DNA from 3 places in the Arthrobacter sp. G.S.26 genome. Region 2 is predicted to be linked to each of the others. Evidence: riboswitches for the same ligand, from Rfam matches in the RefSeq annotation. Region 2 holds a riboswitch; each other region holds the start of a gene.
What was found. Region 2 has a riboswitch for cyclic di-AMP ahead of ACRB8A_RS04095 (C40 family peptidase). Riboswitches for the same ligand answer to the same signal wherever they lie in the genome.
Positions count from the first base shown of each region.

Region 1: another riboswitch for cyclic di-AMP. It lies ahead of ACRB8A_RS10480 (C40 family peptidase); the one in region 2 lies ahead of ACRB8A_RS04095 (C40 family peptidase).
Region 3: another riboswitch for cyclic di-AMP. It lies ahead of ACRB8A_RS03425 (hypothetical protein); the one in region 2 lies ahead of ACRB8A_RS04095 (C40 family peptidase).

Region 1 is NZ_CP193752.1:2,303,110-2,307,533, reverse strand. Features, by position in the region: gene ACRB8A_RS10490 (APC family permease) at 1-243, shown strand, start outside; gene ACRB8A_RS10485 (protein adenylyltransferase SelO) at 240-1,715, shown strand; gene ACRB8A_RS10480 (C40 family peptidase) at 1,846-2,694, opposite strand; cyclic di-AMP (ydaO/yuaA leader) riboswitch at 2,698-2,863, opposite strand; gene ACRB8A_RS10475 (hypothetical protein) at 3,050-4,015, opposite strand; gene ACRB8A_RS10470 (IS481 family transposase) at 4,035-4,424, opposite strand, start outside.
Region 2 is NZ_CP193752.1:883,293-887,716, forward strand. Features, by position in the region: gene ACRB8A_RS04085 (metal-dependent transcriptional regulator) at 1-450, shown strand, start outside; cyclic di-AMP (ydaO/yuaA leader) riboswitch at 597-805, shown strand; gene ACRB8A_RS04090 (M23 family metallopeptidase) at 816-1,637, shown strand; cyclic di-AMP (ydaO/yuaA leader) riboswitch at 1,774-1,948, shown strand; gene ACRB8A_RS04095 (C40 family peptidase) at 2,010-2,708, shown strand; gene ACRB8A_RS04100 (NlpC/P60 family protein) at 2,873-3,667, shown strand; gene ACRB8A_RS04105 (HNH endonuclease) at 3,957-4,424, shown strand, end outside.
Region 3 is NZ_CP193752.1:719,004-723,427, forward strand. Features, by position in the region: gene upp (uracil phosphoribosyltransferase) at 1-199, shown strand, start outside; gene ACRB8A_RS03415 (glyoxalase superfamily protein) at 302-679, shown strand; gene ACRB8A_RS03420 (YdeI/OmpD-associated family protein) at 766-1,215, opposite strand; gene ACRB8A_RS03425 (hypothetical protein) at 1,309-2,061, opposite strand; cyclic di-AMP (ydaO/yuaA leader) riboswitch at 2,067-2,218, opposite strand; gene ACRB8A_RS03430 (HAMP domain-containing sensor histidine kinase) at 2,338-3,849, opposite strand; gene ACRB8A_RS03435 (response regulator transcription factor) at 3,855-4,424, opposite strand, start outside.

The DNA of each region.
Region 1 (4,424 bases), 1.4 Mb from region 2:
AACGTGGCCTGCCTGATCCTGCGGCGCAAGCCGGAAGCGGCCGGGGCGCACACCTTCCGCTCGCCCGGCCTGCTGCCCCTGGTGGCCGCCCTTCTGTGCGGTTTCCTGGCCGGTCCATGGGTGGGCCGCAACCCGATCCAATATCAGATCGCCGGGGGCCTGATGGCCATCGGCGTTGTGCTGTGGCTCATTACCTGGCTGATCAACCGGCGCTCGAACGGCGGCGATAAGCTGAAGGCATGAGCGCTGCCGCAGAAACGACCTTAACGCTGGACAACCGCTTCGCCCGCGAGCTTCCCGAACTCGCTGTCCCGTGGCAGGCCGAAGAGGCGCCGGACCCTGCACTGCTGGTCCTCAACGATGGCCTGGCGCGGCGGCTGGGACTCGATCCCGAATTCCTTTCAAGCAACGACGGCATCCGCCTGCTGACCGGAAACCATGTCCCGGCCGGCGCCACACCAGTAGCGCAGGCATACGCAGGGCATCAGTTCGGCGGCTACTCGCCGAGGCTGGGCGACGGCCGGGCACTGCTGTTGGGCGAGGTGACCGGCCCCGACGGGCACCAGCTGGACCTGCACCTTAAAGGCTCGGGCCGCACGCCCTTCGCCCGGGCAGGGGACGGCCTGGCCGTGGTGGGCCCCATGCTCCGCGAGTACCTGGTCAGCGAGTCCATGCACGCGCTGGGCATCCCCAGCACCCGCGCCCTGGCCGTTGTGGCCACCGGGCGGCAGGTCCGCCGCGAAGGGCTGCTGCCCGGAGCCCTCCTGGCCCGCGTCGCGGCCAGCCACCTGCGCGTCGGCAGCTTCCAATACGCCCGGGCCGCCGACGACGTGGACCTGCTGCGGCGGCTGGCCGACCACGCCATCGCCCGGCATTACCCGGCAGCTGCTGCCGCCGAGCAGCCCTACCTGGAGCTCTTCAGGAATGTCCTGGCGGCGCAGGCGGACCTGGTGGCACGGTGGATGCTGGTGGGATTTGTGCATGGCGTGATGAATACCGACAATATGACCATCTCCGGGGAAACCATCGACTACGGGCCCTGCGCGTTTATGGACGCGTTTGATCCCGGCGCGCTGTACAGCTCCATCGATACCGGCGGCCGGTACGCCTACTCCAACCAGCCGATAGTGGCGGAATGGAACCTGGCCCGGCTTGCCGAAGCGCTGCTGCCGCTCCTCCACGAGGACCAGGAAAAGGCGGTGGAGCTGGCAGTGGAAGCACTGGGACTCTTCCGGCCTGCTTACGGTGCGGCCTGGCAGGCAGGGATGCTGGCCAAGCTGGGACTGCCGGCACCGGCGGATGGCTCACCTGCAGACCCTGAAAGCGCCGGGCTGGTTGACGGCGCACTGGCCTTGCTCAAGGACGGCCCCGTGGACCACACGCAGTTTTTCCGCAACCTGGTCAAGGCCGCCCGCGGTGACGCCGGACCGGTCCGCGGCATGATCATGGACCTGGCCGCGTACGACGCCTGGGCGGCGCGGTGGCTGGCCCGGCAGCCGGACCCCGCCCTGATGGACCGGACCAACCCCATCTACATTCCGCGCAACCACCTGGTGGAGGAAGCCCTGGCCGCCGCCACTGCCGGTGACTTGGCACCATTCCACCTGTTGCTGGACGCCGTTGGCAGCCCGTTCACGGAACGGCCGGGCCTGGAGCGGTTCGCGGAAGGGCCGCCGGCCGACTTCGGCGCCTACCGGAGCTACTGCGGCACCTGAGGCCAGGCCGGGCCCGCTGGTTCGGGGCCCCGCCGGTTCCGCGCCGCATTCCTTAAACGCCAAGGGCGGCAGCGGGACTGATCCCGGCTGCCGCCCTTGCGGTGGTGCAGGCGCTTGCTGCGCCGCGAAGCTACGCTACGCGGACGAAGGAAGCTCCGGCGAGCCAGCTGATGGAGTGGACCTCGGTCTTGTAACCGTCCACGCCGCCGCTGACAACCTGGCCGTCGCCGGCGTAAACGCCAACGTGGCCGGCGGTGATGACCAGGTCACCGGGGGCCGGTGAGCCCACAACGCTGCCGTACTGGAAGAACTGGCCCGGGGCGAGGTCGCCCACGGACTTGCCTACCGAACGCAGGGCCTTTTCCACCATGGCGGTGCAGTCCTGGCCAACGCCCAGTTGGCTGTAAGCCGAGGCGAGGATTGCGGCGCCGGTACCGGTGCCGGTGGAGGCTGCCGGAGCGGACGCGTAGCTGAGGTTCATGCCGGTGTTGGCCGGGGCGGCAACGGCTGCAGCCTGGACCGGGGCGGGAGCCGGGGCCGGGGCGGACACGGGGGCTGCCACGTAGCCGGCGCCTGGGATCTGGATCTGGTCGCCCGGGTAGATGACGGCCGAGATGGACAGCCCGTTGGCGGAGAGGACGTCGTTCAGGCTGACGCCGTTGGCCGAGGAGATGGCGCCCAGCGTGTCACCCGAAACAACGGTGTGGACATTGCCGGCAGCGGCAGGGGCAGGCGCTGCAGCGGGCGCTGCCGGTGCCGAGTACGCCTGGACGTTGCTGGTTCCGGTGGTATCCGGTGCGGTCACGCCGGCGTGGGCCGGGGCGCCGATGCCGAACGCGATGCCGGATGCGGCGGCCACGGCCAGGGCCGGGCGGCCCAGGGACTTGGCCTGCGACTTGGCGGAAACTGCCAGGCCTTCAAGAACGATGGAATGGGTCGGCACCGCGCGGTGACGGGCAGCCAGGGTGTTTTTTGACATGATAGATCGCCTCTCCCATGCCTGCGGGGTGAGCTGTCGGGTTCGGGTTGGAGCTACCCGGCCGGGAGCACCCCATCAAGGACAGAGGTGCTATCGACTTAACCCCAAGGCTTCAAAGAAGCCGTGGAAACTTGGTTCCCCCGTCCCTGCCATCCGGAAACGATTGATCCCAGGCCAGCGGCAGGGCTCGGCATGCTGGTGGGAGTGCCCCGTTGGAGAGGGACACATCAAGACCATAACCCAGGTGCCGACCAATTGTCACATTTGGATAACATGCGAGGTGGGCCTCTCGGATCCCTGGTTTGTCCATCGCTGATGTGTTGCCGGGCCCCTGAACTCGAAGGACGCCATCCGGTCAGCCGGCCGCACAGGCCTTCGTCACAAAGTCATAAAGTTGGCCGCGCAGGGTGGCTCCGGCGACGAGTTTCAGTTGCCCTGAGCGCATCCCCACTGCCACCCGGACGGGCAGCAGTGTGCCCACTTTGTCTTCCGCCACAGCGTGCGCGTCACAGCGCGCGGGCCGGAGCCGCAGGTTCATAACGAACGGCGCAGCTCCCGCCCTGACAACGGTGTCAACGGGCCAGGGATCCGCCGACGCTTCCGCCAGCAGCGTGGTGCCTTCGAACCGTTCGAGGGTCAGCCGGCCGCTCCCGCGGGCCCCGCCAGCAGGATCAACCAGCAGGTGGACGACGGCGGTGCGCAAGTCCGGCGCGACGGCCAGGTCCGGAGCCAGGGCCAGGTCCGCTACCGCTGCCGCAGCCGCCGAAAGGCAAAGTTCAGCGTTGTTCCGGGCCAGGATTCCGAGGGGATCAGTTGCCTCCAACGCGATGCTGGTGGGAGTGGGAGCGGTGGTGGGCGGTACTGTGGCCGGGGCGGTGGCGTCTGCCGCCGGCAGCGTCAACGTCGCTGTGGCCACCGCGGCAGGCCCGCTGGAAGTGGGCCGCCCCGGCTCCGGACAGGCAGCCGTGGGCAACATTGCGGTTCGGATTTTGGCCTGGTGCGGTGGCACGACCACTACACCGCCCGCGGAGTCCCAACGGATGTCCTGCTGGAACAGGGAAGTGCTGAGCCGGGCGTCGCTGACCGTGACCGGACTGTCTGTGCTGTTGGTAATCAGCAACTCAATGCCATGCCGCCCGTACTGGTCCCGGGACTGGTTTACTTCCACGGTGAGTGCCGGTTCTGCGGCGGCTGGAGTGGACCACGCCGGCGTCGGATTGGCTGGGGGAGAGCACGCAGTCAGGGCGGCCAGGGCCAGGCCGGCAACGGCCGCCGTTGCGCAGCGCGGCGTGCCACGCGAAGGACGGCGGGGAGTGCCCATGGCCCCAGTCTAGGTGTACTCAGCCAGCAGGTTGGTTACATCTGCTGATGGGTGGTCGCCCTCCGAGGGCTGCGTGGTTTCGGCGGTGGTTGTAGAAGTCTAGCCAGCCGGTCAGTGCCTGTGTTCGGTGGTTGCTGGAGTCGTAGGCGTTCTTGTAGGCCCAGCCTTCTTGCAAGGTGCGGTTGAATCGTTCGGCTTTGCCGTTTTGCCACGGGCTGCGGGGCTTTGTGCGCCGATGTTTGGCGCCGAGGTCCTTCATGACGGTCGCGAAGGCTGTTGACCGGATGTAGGCCAGGGCGTTATCGGTCATGACTTCTTGAACGGGTGCCCCGTTCGCGGCCATGAACGCTGCGGCGTTGGCCAGAAACGCTGCGCAGGTCGGGCCCTTTTCGTCCGGGAAGACCTCGAC
Region 2 (4,424 bases):
GAGCGCCTCCTGGCGGACGTTATCGGCCTGGACTGGGCGTACGTCCACGACGAGGCCTGCCGCTGGGAACACGTGATGAGCGAACGCGTGGAGAAGCGCATCTACGAGATGCTGAACCACCCCACGGAGTCGCCCTACGGCAACCCCATCCCGGGCCTCGCGGCGTTGGGTGGCCAGCCCGGCAACGGCTTCCGGGACGGAGCCGTCAGCCTGCTCGAAGCCATGAAGTCCTACGGCCCCGCCTCCTCGGTGACGGTGAGCCGGCTGGCGGAGCCCATCCAGGTTGAACCGGAACTTCTGGTCCAGCTCGACGAAGGCGGCATCCGGCCCGGCGCAGCCGTTTCGCTGGAGCGCGTTGGCGACTACATCTCCGTCCGCGTGGCCGGCATCGAAGGTGCCCTGGAACTGCCCCCTGAAGTGGCAGCGCACGTCTTCGTCGCGGTCAACTGACGCTGCCCGACGCCGCACTTACCCAATCCCGAGCGGGTTACGCAAAGATAACGGAATTGTTACTTTGCGGGGGTAACGGATATAGTTGAACCTAAGCGTTGATACATAAGCGTTACTTGATCCGGAGCCGAGCTCTGCCAGCGGATCAGGCGCACAAGTCATTTCTGGCAGAGGCGGGGGAACCACAACCGGCAGCGGGGGCTGCCTTGGGGTGAAGTCCGTCAGCAGCAAGCCTCTCCAGTGAAGGATCCTACGGGATACCCCTGTGCCAAAGCTTGCCCGCGCGGACCGGGTCGAACGAACTCTCTGACCCGAATCCGACAGCTAACTCCGCAGGCTTTTCCAGAGAGGAACCGTTCTTGACCATGCAGACCTCCAGGGGACGCCGCCGTGCGGCCGTCCCCGCTTCGGCGCCACGGGCAGCTGAAGCCACCAGCACGGAGCGCCCGCGCGATTTCCACCGCGACGCGCGCCGCCGCAGGGGTCCCTTCCGGCAGATCACCGACTTCGCGTCGGCCAGCGGCATGGGCCAGAAAGCCGGCATCGCCCTGGCTGCCACGGGCCTGGTCCTTACCGTGACCGTCCCGGCCACCAGCCCCGTGCTTGCAACCGACGCACCCGGAGCCACCCCCGTGGCTGCCGCCGCAGTAACCCCGCAGCCCCGGATCTCCGCAGAAGCCGGCGCCCAGCTGGACTTCAGCCGTTCCGCTGTGGTGACCCAGGCCGATCCGGACGGCAAGCTCAAGCAGCTGCTCAGCGCCCAGTCCGCCAGCGCCGTCTCCCGGGCGGCCTCGGCAGGCAGCCTTGCTGCGCCGCTGGCCACGCTCACCACTGCCTCTCCCTTCGGCTACCGCGTCAGCCCCATCACCGGCGGCAACGGCGACTTCCACCGTGGCCAGGACTACGTGGCCCAGTGCGGCACATCCGTGCTTGCTGCTGCAACCGGAACCGTGACATTCGTCGGCTGGCACCAGTACGGCGGTGGAAACCGCGTGGTGATCGACCACGGCAATGGCCTGGAGACCACCTATAACCACCTCTCCTCCTTCACTGTGAAGGAAGGCCAGACGGTGTCCCGCGGCGATGTGGTGGCCCTGAGCGGCACCACGGGCGCTTCCACCGGCTGCCACCTCCACTTCGAGGTCCAGGTCAACGGCGAAGTCGTCGATCCTACCGGCTGGCTCTAGTCAAATGATGGTTCACTACCGGATCGCCGAGATCCGCCGTGACCTGAATGTGACATTGAAACGAAACTGCTGTACCGTCTAACTTGCGTCAAGTTTTCCGAACTTGACGCTCTTGAGTGGATTGCCTAGCTCTGCCACCGCTCAAGGTCCGTTCGCATTTCATCGTCTGGCAGGGGCGGGGGAACCAATTTTGGCCTTCAGCTGTATCGAAGGCCTTGGGGTTAAGTCGCAAAGCTTCCCAGGAAGCAGCGCGGCCGGGTGACTCCCATCCGAATCCGACAGCTCACCTCGCAGGCATTGGGAGAGGCCACCTTCTTGTCTTCACGCCACAATTCTGCGCGCCACCGTGCGCTCACGGTTCGCACCAGCCCTTTGGACAGTGTTTCCAAAGCCGTCAGTGCCAATGCCGGGACAGTAGGTCGCCAGGCGGCAGTATTCGCCGCCGCGTCGGGCCTGATCCTGACCATGGGACTGCCTGCCACAGCTGCTGACACCACTGCCGGAGTGTCCGCTTCCACCGAGTCCGGCACCGCCCAGACCGCGCTGGCAGTCACCGCCGCTCCCACCGCCACCGTTTCCTTCGAACGCACAGTGGTCACAACCATTGCTGCGCCGAAGCCGGAGCCGGTCCGAGTGCAGGCCACCCCCGCAGCCACCGCAACGGCAGCAGCCCCGGCCGCAGCCGGAGCTACGGCCGCGGCAGCAGCGCCGGCAGAGAAGGCCGCGCCTGTTGCGGCTTCGACGTCCGGCATCGCAGCCATCGCCTACACGGGCATCGGCCGTCCCTACGTCTGGGGCGGCACCAGCCCCAATGGCTGGGACTGCTCCGGATTCACCCAGTGGGTCTACGCCCAGGCCGGCATCAGCATTCCCCGCACGAATGCCTGGAACGCCATGACGCCCACGTCCAACCCGCAGCCGGGTGACCTGGTCATGCAGAATGGCGGCGCGCACGTTGGTATCTACGTCGGCAACGGCATGATGATCAGCGCGCTCAACCCCTCCCAGGGCACCCTGCTCCACGCAGTGGCAGCCACGGGCTCCTCCTCGTTCTACACGCTCGGCAAGTAGTTCCTGGGGCTTCGGCCCCGGGAACTTTTTCTTTGCTCGAAACCGCTTCACGCCAATCACCAAATCCCCGTTCTGGACGCGCCGGAATACCCCCAAGATGCCGGCGCGGCCAACGCCCCGGGCCTGCCCACCAGCAGGGCCCGGGACAACGAAAGAGAGAACTGATGACTACTCGTGCAATCGCACGGCATCGCGCCGAGGTCACCAAAACCAACTCGATCACCGTCATTGCCAAGGCTGTCGGCAGCAACGCCGGAGTCTTCGGACGCCAGGCTGCCGTCATCGCCGCAGCTTCCGGCCTGGTCCTCACCAGCGGAATCGCAGCCAACGCTGCAGACGCCAGCACCCAGCGCGAATCAGCGCCGCTGTCCGGGCTGGAAGTTGAATCGACGGTTGACGCCCCCATCTCCGCCGCTTCGACCATCGCCATCACCTTCGAGAAGCCGGCCGTGACCACCACGCCGGCTCCCGTTGTTGAGCCCGAGCCCGAAGTTACCGTCCAGGAAGCCGAGCCCGCAGCGCCCGCCGCCGCAGCCCCTGCTGCGCAGCCTGCTGCGGCACCGAAGGTCACGGCCACCGTTGCCTCGGCTCCCGCTCCGGCGGCTGCACCCGCAGCCCAGGCCCCCGCCAGCGGCAAGGGCGCGGCTATCCTCTCCGCCGCCTACGCCCAGCTGGGTGTGGTCCAGGACTGCACCATGCTGGTCACCAACTCCCTCGCAGCAGTGGGCATCAACTTCCACGACTGGCCTGCAGGCTACCTCTCCCTGGGCCGCACCGTGAGTGCCGCCGAGGCTCAGCCCGGTGACCTGATCTACTACGCCAACGGCGGCTCGGGCATGGCCCACATCGCTGTCTACGCAGGCAACGGCCAGGCAGTTCACGGCGGCTTCAACGGCAACCAGACCATCGTGTTCAGTGCCAACGTGGGCTCCGGCCCCGTGTTTATCCGCGTCAGCTGATTCCAGCGGGTTCCCGGGAACCCCAGGCCCGGCCGGCGTCAACCGCCCAAAGGCCACACTCCGAAGGACCTCCGCACCACGGTGCGGGGGTCCTTCGTGCATCCGCCGCCAGGCCCTGCCATGTGATGCCGCCCCGCAGGGAGCTGCCGCAACGACACGGAACCGGTGAACTCCGGAATTAGTTGATAGCGCGTTTCGTTGTTTACTCTTGTCATGTCGATCCATAGCCCGGACACGCCGGGGGCAGCCGGCCCTCGTGCCCCTGACGGGTGCGGCCGGAGGTACGTGCATGCGCACTCTCGTTCTGAATGCTGGATATGAACCGCTGGCGGTTATCACCTTCCGCCGGGCGCTGGTGCTTGTGCTCACGGGCAAGGCAAGCGTTGTGGCCGAAGGCGACGATCCCGTCGTGGGTCCGCAGGAGATCCTGGGCAGGCCTTCCGTTATCCTGCTGAACCGCTACATCCGTCCCCGGTATAACCAGTCAACAGCGGTAAGCCGCCGGGGGGTGCTGCGCCGGGATGGACATGCCTGCGGTTACTGCGGCAAGGCAGCGCACACCATAGACCACATCCAGCCCAAATCACGCGGCGGAGCCGACTCGTGGGAGAACCTGGTGGCGGCCTGCCTGCGCTGCAACAACGTCAAGGGTGACCACACGCCCGGCGAAATGGGTTGGAAACTGCGGTTTGTGCCTGCCCCGCCCCGCGGCGCCATCTGGCAGATCAAGGAACTCGAAAAGCCGACCCCCGCCTGG
Region 3 (4,424 bases), 160 kb from region 2:
GTTCAAGCGCGGCGCCTCGGACGTCACCTGCATCTGCCTCCTCGCAGCACCGGAAGGCCTGGCGAAGCTGGAGGAGGAGCTGGGCGAGTCCAATGTGACAATCGTGCTGGCCTCCATTGACGAGCGGCTCAACGAGAAGTCCTACATCGTTCCCGGCCTCGGTGACGCCGGCGACCGACTCTACGGCATCGCAGGCTAACCAGCCACCGGGCCGCGCAAAAACTGCCGGCGCGGTCAGTTGTGGCCGAACCAGGGGCCAGGAACCCTTTCCTGGCTCCAGGGCCCGGGCTACCCTGAGCGGATGGACTGGAAACTTGAACTTGTACTGGTGCCCGTCTCCGACGTGGACCGTGCCCGGGATTTTTATGCGAACCAAGTGGGTTTCACCCTTGACCACGATCACCGGGTCAACGAGAACCTGCGCTTCGTCCAGCTGACCCCGCCCGGATCAGGCTGCTCCATCGCAATCGGCGAGGGGCTCTCGGATGCGCCGGCAGGGTCCGCCCCCAACCTGCAGTTGGTGGTTCCTGACATCCAGGAGGCGCACCGGCACCTGAAAGCCAACGGTGTGGATGTCACGGATATCTCGGACCCCGGCTGGGGTGAGTTTGTGTATTTCAAGGATCCGGACGGCAACCAGTGGGCCGTCCAGTGCATGGCTAAACTTCCACCCATGTAGCGGACGGCCTGCCGTGAAAATCCGGACGGGCACGCCAGGAGCCGGGTGCCGTGCAAAGCCGGCTGGGGCGCTGGGGCGCTGAACGGCTAACCGTGCTGCTGGCCAGGGTTCAGGTCCGAGACTGCCTTGGCCACGCGCCTGGCCCGGGTCTCCTCGGTTTTTGCCAGGGCCAGGGGCTCTACCAGGCGCCGCTGGGCGCTGTAGTTCAAGGCGGCGTACGCGTCGGACGCGGTGCTGTCTGCAGCCAGCGCGGCCGCCAGGTCAGCGGGCACCTCCACCACGCGTGGTTCGGTGTCCACCACCACGTCCACCTCAACGGCGTCGCCCGCGCCCGCCCCTGTCAGCTCACGATTGGCTGCGCTCAGGCCGATCAGGTACTGCCCGCCCATAACGGCAATGCTGCTGCGGTAGGACGCCCCGTTCAGCGTCACCACCACCGGCGGCCGTTTTCCGGCCGCCAAGGCGTCCACAATGCTGGCCGGGACTTCGATGCCGGTCTTGTTGCCGGAGCCGGCAATAACGGTGGTGAATTTCATGCCCCTTAGTATGGTGCCCGCGGAAGCGCCGCGTCACCTGTAGGCGACCCGGCGGTCCCGGGGACGGGACCGCCGGGATGGACCCCGCGGGTCCTAGTACCAGTTGTTGGCGAGGTGGAAGTTCAGGGCGGCTGCGGGGGAGCCGTAGCGCTCCTTGATGTAGTTCAGGCCCCAGTTGATCTGGGTGCGGTAGTTGGTGAGGTAATCCGCGCCGGAGCTTGCCATCTTCTCGGCCGGCAGCGACTGGACAATGCCATAGGCGCCGCTGCTCGCGTTGGTGGCCGTAGTGGTCCAGTCGGATTCCTTGGTCCAGAGCGTCAGCAGGCTCTGCATCTGGTCCGCCGACCAGCCGTAGGATGCCAGCTGGCTGGCCGCATAGGCCTGCGCACCGGCAGGGTCATTAACCGCGACGACGGGAGCGGGCTCCGGTGCGGGAGCGGGCTCCGGCGCTGGGGCAGGCTCGGGAACCGGTGCCGGTGCAGGCTCGGGGGCCGGTGCAGGAGCGGCTTCCACGGCGGGCGCCGGTTCCGCGGCAGGAGCAGCCGGAGCGGGCTCGGCGGCCTGGGGTGCAACAGCGATCGGCGCCGCAGATTCGCTCGGCGCAGCCTGGATTTCGCTCTTCTCCAGTCTCAGTGAGGAGCTTGCCTCGGCGGCTTTTGTTTCAGCCGCCACAGGGGAGGTGACGGAGCTGGTGGCTTGGCCGGCGGCACCGACTCCCACCAGCAGGGCGCAGGACGCGGCGAGGATGGCCGTGCGCCGGCCCAGGAAGGCAATGCCGCGCTTTTTGGTGTGGAATGGACTGTCGGCCCCATTTTTCGGGCGCGTTTCTACCGGGAATTCAGACATGATGGATCGCCTCTCACACCTGCGGAGTTAGCTGTCGGGTTCGGATGAGGTCATCCGGCCATCCGGAAAATTCACGAAAATGGCTTAACCCCAAGGGCACTCAGTGCCCGGGACTGTGGGTCCCCCGCCTCTGCCATGGGTCAAGAAGGATCCGGGAAGCGGCAGAGCTAGGCGTCATCCGGACATGCGCCCCGAACGGGAACCGCACCCTTTCGACGGTACAGGAGTCCGAAGCTTAAGTCACATTTAGGTAACGGACATCACGACGGCGGCGTGTCAGGTTGTGGGGGCGGCTGCTGCGAGCGGGAGGGAGATGGTGAATTGCGTCCTGCCCGGCTCGGACGTCACCCAGACCTTCCCGCCGTGCGCCTCGATGATCGACTGGACGATGGAAAGCCCCAGCCCGCTGGTGCCCTCCGCGGCGGCGGCCCCGGCCTGGTCGCCGCTGCCTTTCCTGGCCGCGTCCGCGCGGGCAAAGCGTGAAAAGACCTGGTCCACGAACCCTGCCGGGATCCCGCCGCCGTCGTCCGTCACCGTGACGAACGCCGTGTTGTCGGCCGTACCCACCCCTGCCAGGACGGTGGTTCCGGCCGGCGTGTGTTTCCGGGCGTTCGAGAGCAGGTTCATCAGGACCTGACGGAGCTGGGCTGGATCGCCCGTGACCACCACAGGCTCGTCCGGCAGTTCGAAGCGCCAATTGTGTCCGGGTGCCATCACCTTCTCGTCGCTGACGCTTTCCACCATGAGTTGCGTCAGGTCCACCTCGCTGAGCTTCAGCGGCTGGCCCTCATCCAGCCGCGCCAGCAGCAGCAGGTCTTCCACCAGCGCCGTCATACGCTCGGACTGGCTCTGCACGCGTGCCAGCGAACGGGCACCGTCGGGCGTGAACTGCTCCGTCATGCGCATCAGCTCCGTGTAACCGCGGATGGCCGTCAGCGGGGTGCGGAGTTCATGCGAGGCGTCAGCCACAAACTGGCGCACCTTGGTTTCGCTTTTCTGCCTCGCCTGCAGCGCGCTGGCCACGTTGTCCAGCATCAGGTTCAGCGCGTGCCCCACGCTGCCCACCTCGGTACCCGGATTGGAGTTCGACGGCGGGACGCGCACCGCGAGTGCCACCTCGCCGGCGTCCAGCGGCAGTTGGGATACCCTCGTGGCCACTTCCGAGAGTTGTTCCAGCGGTTTCATGGTGCGCCGGATCAGGACGGTGCCGATCAGCCCGACCAGCAGGAGACCGCCCAGGGACACAAAAACGAATGTCCACACCAGCGATGTGAGCGTGCTGTCCTTGACTGCCAGGGGGAGCCCGGTCACCAGGACGTCGCCGAAAGAGGTTTCGACGGCCACCAGCCGGTAGCTGCCGTTGGACAGTTCCCGGTCCACTGGCTTGCCGTCCGTCGCCAGGCCCAGGAGGACAGGCTTGTCGTCAGCCGCGAGGGGGGTGCGGGTGGTGTCTGAGGCGAGGAAACCGCCCGTGTTCACCTGGCCGTTGCGGATGCTGGCGTTGACGGTGCCCACACTCTGGCCCCGTGCGTCCAGTGGGTCCCGGCCGTTGAAGCCGCCCTGCGGCGGGCGGCCGGGATCGTTGGCCCGCTCCGCCGCCTGGCTCAGCTGGGCATCAAGCTGGCGGGTGAGGAAGGCATCCATTGAGGCGTAGCTGACCACCCCCACCGCGCCGCAGATGGCGATCAGCAGGGCCATGGCCAACGCCACCAAGCGCGTCCGCAGATGCCAGGTGGCGGGTCGGAGCACGCTCCGGCGGGGTGCCTCCGGGGCTGGTGTGGTGGCCACAGAACCTACTCTGCAGGCTTGATGACGTAGCCGGCACCGCGCACGGTATGGATCATGGGCGGGTGCACGGCATCAATTTTTTTGCGCAGGTAGGAAATGTAGAGCTCCACGATGTTGGCCTGGCCACCGAAGTCGTAGTCCCACACCCGGTCCAGGATCTGGGCCTTGCTGATGACCCGCTTGGGGTTCTCCATCAGGTAGCGGAGCAGCTCGAACTGGGTGGCGGTCAGCTGCACGTCGTCACCGGCGCGGGTCACTTCCCGGGTATCGATATTCAGGACCAGGTCGCCCACCACCAGTTCGGAGGTATCCATGGCGGCCACCCCGGAACGCTGCACCAGCCTGTGCAGCCGCAGCAGGACCTCCTCCATGCTGAATGGTTTGGTGACGTAATCGTCCCCGCCCGCCGCCAGGCCCACGATCCGGTCGTGGATGGCGTCCTTGGCCGTCAGGAACAGCGCGGGTACCTCCGGGGCGAACGCCCGGATCCGGCCCAGCAACTCGACGCCGTCAAAGCCGGGGAGCATCACATCCAGCACCAGGACGTCCGGGCGGAAGTCCTTGGCCAGCTTCAC